3 regions of the Variovorax sp. GW531-E2 genome follow, and region 3 is predicted to be linked to each of the others. Evidence: predicted binding sites of a transcription regulator. Region 3 holds the regulator's gene; each other region holds the start of a gene.
What was found. Region 3 encodes LexA, which represses DNA repair genes until DNA is damaged. Its sites were predicted from a motif close to ACTGTATNNNNATACAGT; they were not measured.

Region 1 (3,269 bases), on a different contig from region 3:
TCGCGGGCGCGGCCAGCGTGGTGAGCGCGAGTTTTTCGGACAGCAGGCGGCGCAGGTGCGCCATGTCCTGCGTGGGCTCTGCCGTGCGCACGGTGAGCTGCTGGTGCGGCGGCAGGGTCACGCCGTTGAGGCGCCGCAGGTCGAGCGTCCACTGCAGCTCGAGCGCACGCGCGCCGCGCTGGCGGGCGCGCAGCCAGATCTGCAGCGCCGACAGCAGGCGGTTGGCCGACCACATGAGTTCGGGCCCGGTCTCGGCCAGCGCGGGCAGTTCGAGCTTCTGCTCGAACACGTCGGGCAGCGTGAGCCAGGCGTGGCTTTCGGGGCGCAGGCCCCAGGCGATGTCGAGCGCCTCGCGCAGCCCGGTGCCGAAGCGCCGCGTGAGGCCGCCACGCGGCAAGGCGGCCACATCGCCCCAGGTGCGGCAGCCCAGGCGCGCGAGCAGGTCGAGGTGGCCCTGCGCGGCCGTCAGCGTGTCCAGCGGCAGGCCGGCCGGCACCTCGGCGGGCCGGTGCTCGTTGCGCGCGAACAGGCGCAGCCGCGCCAGCGCGATCAGGCTGGTGGCGCCCTGCGCGCCGCGCATGCGCGCGTCGGGCGCGGGGTTGAGGGCCAGCAGCTGGCGCATCAGCGGCGCGCGACCGCCCCACAGGCGCTCGCAGGCCGAGACCTCGAGCATCAGCGCCTCGTCCTGCCAGGCGACGTGCGGCGTGAACTGCAGCGCCCACCAGCCCAGGGCCTCGGGCGGGGGCATGTCGGGGGCGTCGGCTTCTTCGGACTCAGACGACCACTGCAAGGCGATCCAGTGCATCCGGGCCTCCTTTCCATGCGTCGATGCGCACCACCGTGGCCGACGGCGCGACGGCCGGCGCCATGGGCGGCTGCAGGCGCAGCTGGCGCCGCACGCGGGCCGCAGCCAGCAGCGCGCTCATGCGGGCGTTGCGCGCCGGCACCCGCACCGGCGCGGCCAGCGGCGGCCCCCGGCGCTTGAGCAGGTGCAGCGCGATCTGCGCCGGATCGTCCGGGCAGCGCTCGGCGCGCAGGCGCAGGCGCGCGGGCGAAGCCGACAGCGCCACCGACTCGGGCCGGCACACGAACAGCAGCACCTCGTGCTGCGCGGCCGCCAGCTGCAGCCGCCGCAGCTCGCCCACGCGGGCCTGCGGCAGCCAGGCGACGACGGCGGCGATCTCGGCGCAGCGCAGCGCCTGCTCGCAGGCCCACAGCCGCGCGGCCGGGGCGTCGCTGCGCACGCACATCAGCGCCTCCACCGGCAGCCCCTGCGCCGCCAGCGCGGTGCCGCAGGGCTCGTAAGGCGCACCGACCAGCACCACCGGTCCGCCGCGCGCTTCCACGGCCTGCGCCAGCGCGGGCAGCAGCAGGCGCCAGACATGGGCCTCGGGCGTGGCCTGCAGCAGCTCCGTCATCGCGCCCACGGGCCAGCCGCCGCCGGGCAGCTCGGCGTCGAGCGCGGCATGCCCGGTGGCCACGACCTGCGCGTCGGCCAGGCCGAGTTCGTCGGCGTGCCAGACGCCGCGGCCCGCGGCGGTGGAAAAGGAGTCGAGGAAAGGGAGGCCCATGATTGCAGTTGTTAACTGTATTTTTATACAGTATTCCCCAGGTCGCAACCAGCGATCGATTTACCTGCGAAGGCCCGCGCCTTAAGATCGGTTTATTAACAATTAGTGACTATGAGACACAAAAAGATTCATCTGCGGTTCTGGGCTCTCGCCGCGCTCGCCTTCGCCGTGGCGCCCGCCTCGGCCCAGCCCGCCAAGCCGCTCCTGATCGGCCAGACCTACGTGCAGACCGGCCCGCTCGCATCGCTGTCGACCGAGCCGCTGGTGGGCATCCGCGCCATGTTCACCGCGCTGAACGCGAGCGGCGGCGTCAACGGCCGGCCGGTCGAGCTGCGCCAGCTCGACGACGCCTACGACCCCGCCAAGGGCGCCGAGAACGTCAAGACCTTCGCGCGCGACGGCGCCGTGGGCGTGCTGATGCCCATCGGCACCTCGTCGGCGGTCGGCGCGCTGAAGGCGGCCAACGAGCTGAAGATTCCCGTCGTCGGCCCCTACACGGGCGCGGGCCCGGTGGTGAAGTTCAGCGAGTTCGGCTTTCCGGTGCGCATCAGCTTCGACGAGGAATACAGCCGCATCGTGAACCACCTGTTCACCATCGGCCTGTCGCGCATCGCCTTCGCGCACAACGACAACCCCGGAGCGCGCTCGGCGATGGAGAGCACGCAGAAGTTCATTGCGGAGCGCGGCGACAAGATGGTCGGCAGCGTGGCCATCAAGAACGACGGCTCCGACGCGGCCGAGCGCGCCGCCGAACTGGCCAAGCTCAAGCCCAAGGCCGTGGTGCTGTCGGCCACCAACGACGTGGCGGCGAAGTTCATCGCGGCCTACCGCGCGACCGGCGGCGAGACGGCCTTCTATTCGTTCTCGTTCCTGAATGGGCAAAAGCTGTTCCAGGACATCAAGAAGGACGCGGCCGGCGTGGTCATCTCGCAGGTCGTTCCCTACCCGTGGAACAGCGCGATGCCGGTGATTGCCGAGTACCAGGCGGCGATGAAGAAGATCGGCATGACCGAGTTCAGCTACGCCAGCCTGGAGGGCTACGTCACGGCCAAGGTCATGGTCGAAGGCCTGAAGCGCGCGGGCGCCAACCCCACGCCCGAGTCGCTGCAGAAGGGCCTGGAGTCGTTCAAGACACTCGACCTCGGCGGCATCGCCGTGTCGTACCGGCCCGGCGAGCACCGCGGGCTGACCTTCTCGGAGCTGTCGATGCTCAAGGCGGACGGGCGCTACCTGCGCTGAGGCTGAACCGCTTCAGCCCAGGAAGCGCAGCAGCTGCGCGTTGACCTCGTCGGCGCGCTCGTACTGCACCCAGTGCCCCGCGCCGTCGATCACCACGCCTTCGCGGCCGGGGCCTTCGCTGGCCAGTTGCGCCACCAGCGGACGCGAATCGGCGGTGACGTCGAACTCGCCCCACAGCAGCAGCGTCGGCACGCCCAGCGCGTCGATCGCGGCCTGCAGCCCGCCCGAGAGCGACACCTCCTTGCTGCGAAAGCGCGTGCCGTGGCACGAGAGGTCGTGGATCTCGAAGGCCAGCGGATCGATGGCGGCGGGCGCGTGCAGCATCAGCGCGCCCAGGTTGTGCATGAGCGCGGCGCGCTCGGTCTCGCGGTCGGGGGCGGCGCGCCAGTTGATCATCTCGACCGTCATGCGGCGCAAGGTGCCGTGGCCGCCGCTGCCCATCAGCGCCAGCCGGCGGAT
Region 2 (3,269 bases), on a different contig from region 3:
GCGCAGGGCCTGCAGGTCGCGCGCGATCCATCCGGCGTCGCGTGCAAAGGCCGCATCGTCCATGTGCGGCTGGCGCAGCAGCGTGAACTGCAGCTCGCACACGCCGGGCGCCACGCCGATCACGCGAAACGGCAGGTAGACCTCGGGCACGCCTTCGGGCGCCACCCAGTGGTCGAGCACGCCCAGGTCGTTGGGCGGCGCAAAGCGCATGCGGGCCTCGCCGCTTTCGGGCGTGCGCACGATCCAGTGGTCGCCGTGCGGCACCAGCGCGCTCTTCGCGAGGCCGCTGGCCCAGTCGGGCAGCCGCTTCGGGTCGGACGCGAGCGCATAGGCGTCGCGCCATTCGCAGTGCACGCGCTGCGTGATGACGCGGGACAGGGCCGCGTCGCCTTCATACGCCGTTGGGGTCGTCGCTTGGGTCATCGAAGTCGCTCCTGAGCACCTTGGACACGACGGCGCCCGAGAAACCGCGCGCCATCAGGAATCGCATCTGTTTCGCGCGCTCCTTCGCATCGACGGGCGGCGCGTCGAAGCGGCGGCGCCACAGGGCCGTGGCGCGCTCGACTTCGGTCTCCTGCAAGCCGGCCACCGCCTGCGCGATGGCTTCGGGCGCGATGCCCTTGGCCTGCAGCTCCTGCTTCACGCGCAACGCGCCCGAGCGGGCGGCACGCTGGTGCAGCACCGAGGCGACGACGCGCGGCTCGCTGATGAAGTCCTTGGCGGCCAGCTCGTCGAGCGCCTTCGCCAGCGTGCCAGGCTCTTCCTCGTGCTTCGCGAGCTTGCGCTCCAGCTCCGCGCGCGAATGCTCGCGCTGGCTCAGGAGGCGCAGGGCGCGGCCTTTGAGGGAGGGGGCGCTGAAGGCCATTCGGGGGTGGTGGGTCGCTCACGCGGCCCACGCAACACGCGAAGGCCGCTCCGTCTCACTTACTCCGCCGCCTTGTCGGCCTTCGATGCCTTGGCGGGCTTCTCGGCCTTCTCGGGTTCGGAGCCGGCGTCGGCCGCGAGCAGCGGAATGCCCAGCGACTCGCGCACCTTGTTCTCGATTTCGCGCGACAGGTCGGGGTTCTCGCGCAGGAATTCGCGGGCGTTGTCACGGCCCTGGCCGATCTTCTCGCCGTTGTAGGCGTACCAGGCGCCCGACTTGTCGATGATCTTGGCGTTCACGCCCATGTCGATGATCTCGCCCTCGCGGCTGATGCCTTCGCCGAACAGGATGTCGAACTCGGCCGTCTTGAACGGGGGGCTGACCTTGTTCTTCACCACCTTCACCTTGGTTTCGTTGCCGATGGCCTCGTCGCCCTTCTTGATGGTGCCGATGCGGCGGATGTCCAGGCGCACCGAGGCGTAGAACTTCAGCGCATTGCCGCCGGTGGTGGTTTCGGGCGAGCCGAACATCACGCCGATCTTCATGCGGATCTGGTTGATGAAGATGACCATGCAGTTGGTCTTCTTGATCGTGGCCGTGAGCTTGCGCAGCGCCTGGCTCATGAGGCGGGCCTGCAGGCCGGGCAGCGAGTCGCCCATTTCGCCTTCGATTTCGGCCTTGGGCGTGAGCGCGGCGACCGAGTCGACCACGATCAGGTCGACGGCGCCCGAGCGCACCAGCGAATCGACGATTTCGAGCGCCTGCTCGCCGGTGTCGGGCTGGCTGATCAGCAGGTCGGACAGGTTCACGCCGAGCTTCTGGGCGTACTGCACGTCGAGGGCGTGCTCGGCGTCGACGAAGGCGCAGGTGCCGGCCTGCTTCTGCATGGAGGCGATCACCTGCAGGGTGAGCGTGGTCTTGCCCGAGGATTCCGGGCCGTAGATTTCAACGACGCGGCCACGGGGCAGGCCGCCGACGCCCAGGGCGATGTCCAGGCCCAGCGAGCCGGTGGAGACCACCTGGATGTCTTCCAGCGCCTCGCCTTCGCCCAGGCGCATGATCGTGCCCTTGCCGAACTGCTTTTCGATCTGGGCCAGCGCGGCCTGCAGGGCCTTGGCCTTTTCACTGTTGGCGACCGAGATGCTTGCGCCCTTGACGACTGCGTCCATGTGGAAATCTCCTTGAATATCAACGGTTTGTGTCGGGATTCATCCATCTGCTTTTAACCACAGGCTGGATGCTTGAACAGTAGTGTAGGGGCTCGTGGCGTTTCGCAAGTCCACTTTAAAGTCAGTTTGCCTTACCATCTGAGGCCATGGCCGACCCCGCCTTTCCCACCGATCCCGACGCCTGGCGCCAGACCCACCTGGGCCGCCTGCTGGGCCATGCGATGCGCCGCTTCGACGAGCGCGTGCTGGCGCTCATGGCGCACGACATCGACGTGCCGCTGGCGCTGTCGAACCTCGCGGCGCGCGCGCAGGTGAGCGCGGCGCACATCCACATCACGCGGCACCTGGCGCGCGAGGGCTCGCGCCTGACCGAGCTGGCCGAGCGCGCCGGCATGACCAAGCAGGCCATGGGCACGCTGGTCGACCAGTGCGAGGCCTGGGGGCTGGTCACGCGCGGCCCCGACCCGCTCGATGCGCGCGCGCGGCGCGTGCTGTTCACGGCCGACGGGCTGGCCTGGCTGGACGCCTTCCGCCGCGCCGTGACGCAGACCGAGCGCGAGTTCCGCGCCAGCGTGGGCGACGAGATCGCCACCGTGGTAACCATCGGACTCGAAGCCTATACAGCGGGCTAGACTCGCGTTGAGACAAATGTGAACAGCGCCGGCATGGCGCCTGAATCCGCCGGAGGTGGCTCATGCGAATACTGATTGCCGAAGACGACCAGGTGCTGGCCGATGCCCTGTTGCGCAGCCTGCGCACCTCGGGCGCGGCGGTCGATCACGTGGCCAACGGCTCGCAGGCCGACACCGCGCTCATGACCCACAGCGAGTTCGACCTGCTGATCCTCGACCTCGGGCTGCCCAGCCTGCACGGCATCGAGATCCTCAAGCGCCTGCGCGCGCGCGGCTCGCAGCTGCCGGTGCTGGTGCTCACGGCGGCCGACAGCGTGGAAGAGCGCGTCAAGGGCCTGGACCACGGCGCCGACGACTACATGGCCAAGCCCTTCAGCCTGCAGGAGCTCGAGGCGCGCGTGCGCGCCCTCACGCGGCGCGGCATGGGCGCCACCAGCAACGCGATCCGCCACGGCCCGCTGGTCTATGACCAGGCCGGCCGCGTGGCGACCATCGACGGCAAGATGATCGAGCTGTCGGCGCGCGAACTGGGCCTGCTCGAGGTGCTGCTGCAGCGCGCCGGCCGGCTGGTCAGCAAGGACCAGCTGGTGGACCGGCTGTGCG
Region 3 (3,269 bases):
CCGCAGGCCGACGCCATGAAGGCGGCCGGCGTCAAGCTCGACTACGTGCTCGAGATCGACGTGCCCTTCGGCGACATCATCGAACGCATGAGCGGCCGCCGCTCGCACCCGGCATCGGGCCGCACCTACCACGTCAAATTCAATCCGCCGAAGGTGGAAGGCAAGGATGACGTGACCGGTGAAGAGCTGATCCAGCGCGAAGACGACAAGGAAGAGACCGTGCGCAAGCGGCTCGACGTCTACAGCCAGCAGACCCGTCCGCTGGTCGACTATTACTCGGCCTGGGCCAAGACCGACCCGGCCGCCGCGCCGAAGTACCGCGCCATCCAGGGCGTGGGCACGGTCGACGAGATCACGCAGCGCGCGCTTGCCGCACTGAACAGCTGATTCAGCGGCTGATTCGTCAGCCTCTTTCTCCTAGCCGCCCTCCGCCTCCGGCAGGGCGGCCACTCCCAACAGTTCCAGCACCAGCGCGACCCGCGCCTTCACCGGCGTGAGTGCGCCCGCGTCCCGCAGCCCGTCACCGGGTTTCGGCAGGATGCGTCCGTTCGCACAGCGTGTGGCGCGCAACACCACCAAGCCGCTGTCCTGCGCCTTCAGCGCTGCAGCTTCCAGCGCGTGGTGCACGGTGCCGTTGCCGGTCGTGGCCACGACCAGCCCGCGCAAGGGCTCAGTCGACGAGAGCAGCAACGCCTCCACGATCGCACCGCTCGCGCCCGCGTGGCTCATGACGATCTCGACGCGGGGCCACGGCTTCAACACCGCCTCCAGCCGCGCCGCATCGAACGGCGCCCCCTGCGGCCACGCACGCACGCGCCGCACTTCGCCCTCTTCCACATAGCCGACCGGCCCCGCATCGCCCGACGCGAAGGCATCAAGGCGGTAGGTGTGCACCTTCTGCACATCGAGGCCGCTGTGGATCGCGCCCGCACACACCACCGTCACGCCCTGCGCGCCGGGCGTCGAGGCCACAGCGAGTGCGTCGCGGACATTCTGCGGACCGTCAGGCGACAGGGCCGTCGCCGGGCGCATCGCGCAGGTCAGCACCACCGGCTTGGCCGGCGCGAGCACGGCGTGCAGGAAGAAGGCGGTCTCTTCCAGCGTGTCGGTGCCGTGCGTGACCACGATGCCGGCCACGTCCGGCTGCGCCAGCCAGTGTGCGCAGCGCGCGGCCAGCTGGCGCCAGGTGTCGGCGTCCATGTCCTTGCTATCGAGCTGCGCGACCTGCTCCGCCACCAGCGTCACGCCGGTCGGCGCCTCGATGCCGCCCAGCAGGTCCGCCACGCCCACCTGCCCGGCGGTGTAGCCGATGTTGTCGCCGCTGCTGGCGGCCTTGCCGGCAATGGTGCCGCCGGTGCCCAGCACGACCACGCGGCGCGTCCCGGACGAAGAGGAATGAGTCATGGCTTGTCAACTTTTGAAAACTGGTTAAAAATACAGGTACTGGATATCTAGCCAGTGCCGCAAGGAAACCACTATGCAGTTCGCAGTGAAGCTTACCGCCCGCCAGCAGCAGATCCTGGACCTGATCCAGGGCGCCATCGCACGCACCGGTGCGCCGCCCACGCGCGCCGAAATCGCCAACGAGCTGGGCTTCAAGTCGGCCAACGCCGCCGAGGAGCACCTGCAGGCCCTGGCCCGCAAGGGCGTGATCGAACTCGTCAGCGGCACGTCGCGCGGCATCCGCCTCAAGGGCGATGCGCTGCGCTCGCTCCACGAAACGCGCCACCGCGAAGGCAACCAGTTCTCGCTTTCGCTGCCCGGCATGGCCCAGCTCGCGCTGCCGCTCATCGGCCGTGTCGCGGCGGGTTCGCCCATCCTCGCGCAAGAGCACGTCGACCAGACCTACTACGTCGAGAACACGCTGTTCCAGCGCCAGCCCGACTACCTGCTCAAGGTGCGCGGCATGTCGATGCGCGACGCCGGCATCATGGACGGCGACCTGCTTGCCGTGCAGGCCACGAAGGAAGCGCGCAACGGCCAGATCGTGGTGGCACGCCTGGGCGAAGAAGTCACCGTGAAGCGCCTGAAGCGCAACAAGCAGGTGATCGAACTGCACGCCGAGAACCCCGACTACCCGACCATCATCGTCCAGCCCGGCGAGCCCTTCGAGATCGAAGGCCTCGCGGTCGGCCTCATCCGCAACACGATGCTGATGTAGGCCCCGGGCCTGTTGCCCACACGCAGCAGCACCTCATCCGGCCGCGACAGGTGGCGGGCGTATGGCGCGAAGTCGCCATCACCCTGTCGTGGCCGATTCAAGAAATCCTGCCTGTGTTCAACCTCATACTTTTTTGGAGTTCACATGGGAATCGCCCTCCTCGCCATCGCCGACCTCTGGTCGCCCCTGCAATCGCTGGCCACCCGCTGGATGCCCGCCCGCCGTCCCTCGCATGGTGAGAGCGGCGATGCAGCCGCTGGCCTGCGCTACGTGGCCATTCGCCCGGCCTGCACGGCGCGCACCGCTGGCAGCCCGGCGCCGACCGCGTCACCGTCCGCCGCCACGCCCGCCCGCCCGCTGCGCGTGGTCCGCGTGGTCGATCGGCAAGGCTCGCAGCGCGGCTGCGCCAACCGGGTCGTGATTTACGGCCGCATGGCCGACGTGTGCGCCGAACTCGACCGGCTCGCCGCACTGGAAGCCGCGGAAACCGGCAGCGGCGCGCCCCGCCCCAGCCACCTGCACTGAGAAAGTGCCAACGAACCCGCCGTGCCTGCGCACTCTGTGCGCCCCTCATGCGCACGGCGGATTCACCTCCAACGGGCTGAAACAGGCCTCCCGGGCGCCATCCGGTGCCGGGTATCCAAACGTTCACACGTGCGACGTGCCGATGCTGCGAGGCACAATGGCATGCCATGAACATTGTGATCCTCGACGACTACCAGGACGCCGTGCGCAAGCTGCAGTGCGCTGCCAAGCTGGACGCTTACGCCGCCAAGGTCTACACCAACACGGTCAAGGGCATCGGCCAACTGTCGGTTCGCCTCAAGGATGCGGACGTCATCGTGCTCATCCGCGAGCGCAGCCAGATCTCCCGCCAGCTGATCGAGAAGCTGCCCAAGCTCAAGCTGATTTCCCAGACCGGTCGCGTCGGTGGCCACATCGACGTCACCGCCTGCACCGAACGCGGCGTGGCGGTGGCCGAAGGCTCGGGCTCGCCGCAGGCGCCCGCCGAACTCACCTGGGCGCTGATCATGGCGGCCATGCGCCGCCTGCCGCAGTACATCAGCAACCTCAAGCACGGGGCCTGGCAGCAGTCGGGCCTCAAGTC

Region 1: a site for LexA is predicted at 1,586-1,603, ahead of imuA (translesion DNA synthesis-associated protein ImuA). Genes of this name have one in related genera too.
Region 2: a site for LexA is predicted at 2,098-2,115, ahead of recA (recombinase RecA). Genes of this name have one in related genera too.

What each region holds. Positions count from the first base shown of each region.
Region 1 is NZ_JBWKXQ010000003.1:165,219-168,487, reverse strand. Features, by position in the region: gene AC07XP_RS03625 (Y-family DNA polymerase) at 1-805, opposite strand, end outside; gene imuA (translesion DNA synthesis-associated protein ImuA) at 774-1,571, opposite strand; gene AC07XP_RS03615 (ABC transporter substrate-binding protein) at 1,683-2,810, shown strand; gene AC07XP_RS03610 (alpha/beta fold hydrolase) at 2,823-3,269, opposite strand, start outside.
Region 2 is NZ_JBWKXQ010000115.1:603-3,871, forward strand. Features, by position in the region: gene AC07XP_RS31960 (SRPBCC family protein) at 1-423, opposite strand, end outside; gene recX (recombination regulator RecX) at 392-865, opposite strand; gene recA (recombinase RecA) at 925-2,034, opposite strand; gene AC07XP_RS31975 (MarR family winged helix-turn-helix transcriptional regulator) at 2,181-2,666, shown strand; gene AC07XP_RS31980 (response regulator transcription factor) at 2,729-3,269, shown strand, end outside.
Region 3 is NZ_JBWKXQ010000002.1:199,212-202,480, forward strand. Features, by position in the region: gene adk (adenylate kinase) at 1-387, shown strand, start outside; gene AC07XP_RS02395 (asparaginase) at 418-1,404, opposite strand; gene lexA (transcriptional repressor LexA) at 1,478-2,161, shown strand; gene AC07XP_RS02405 (hypothetical protein) at 2,306-2,686, shown strand; gene AC07XP_RS02410 (D-2-hydroxyacid dehydrogenase family protein) at 2,854-3,269, shown strand, end outside.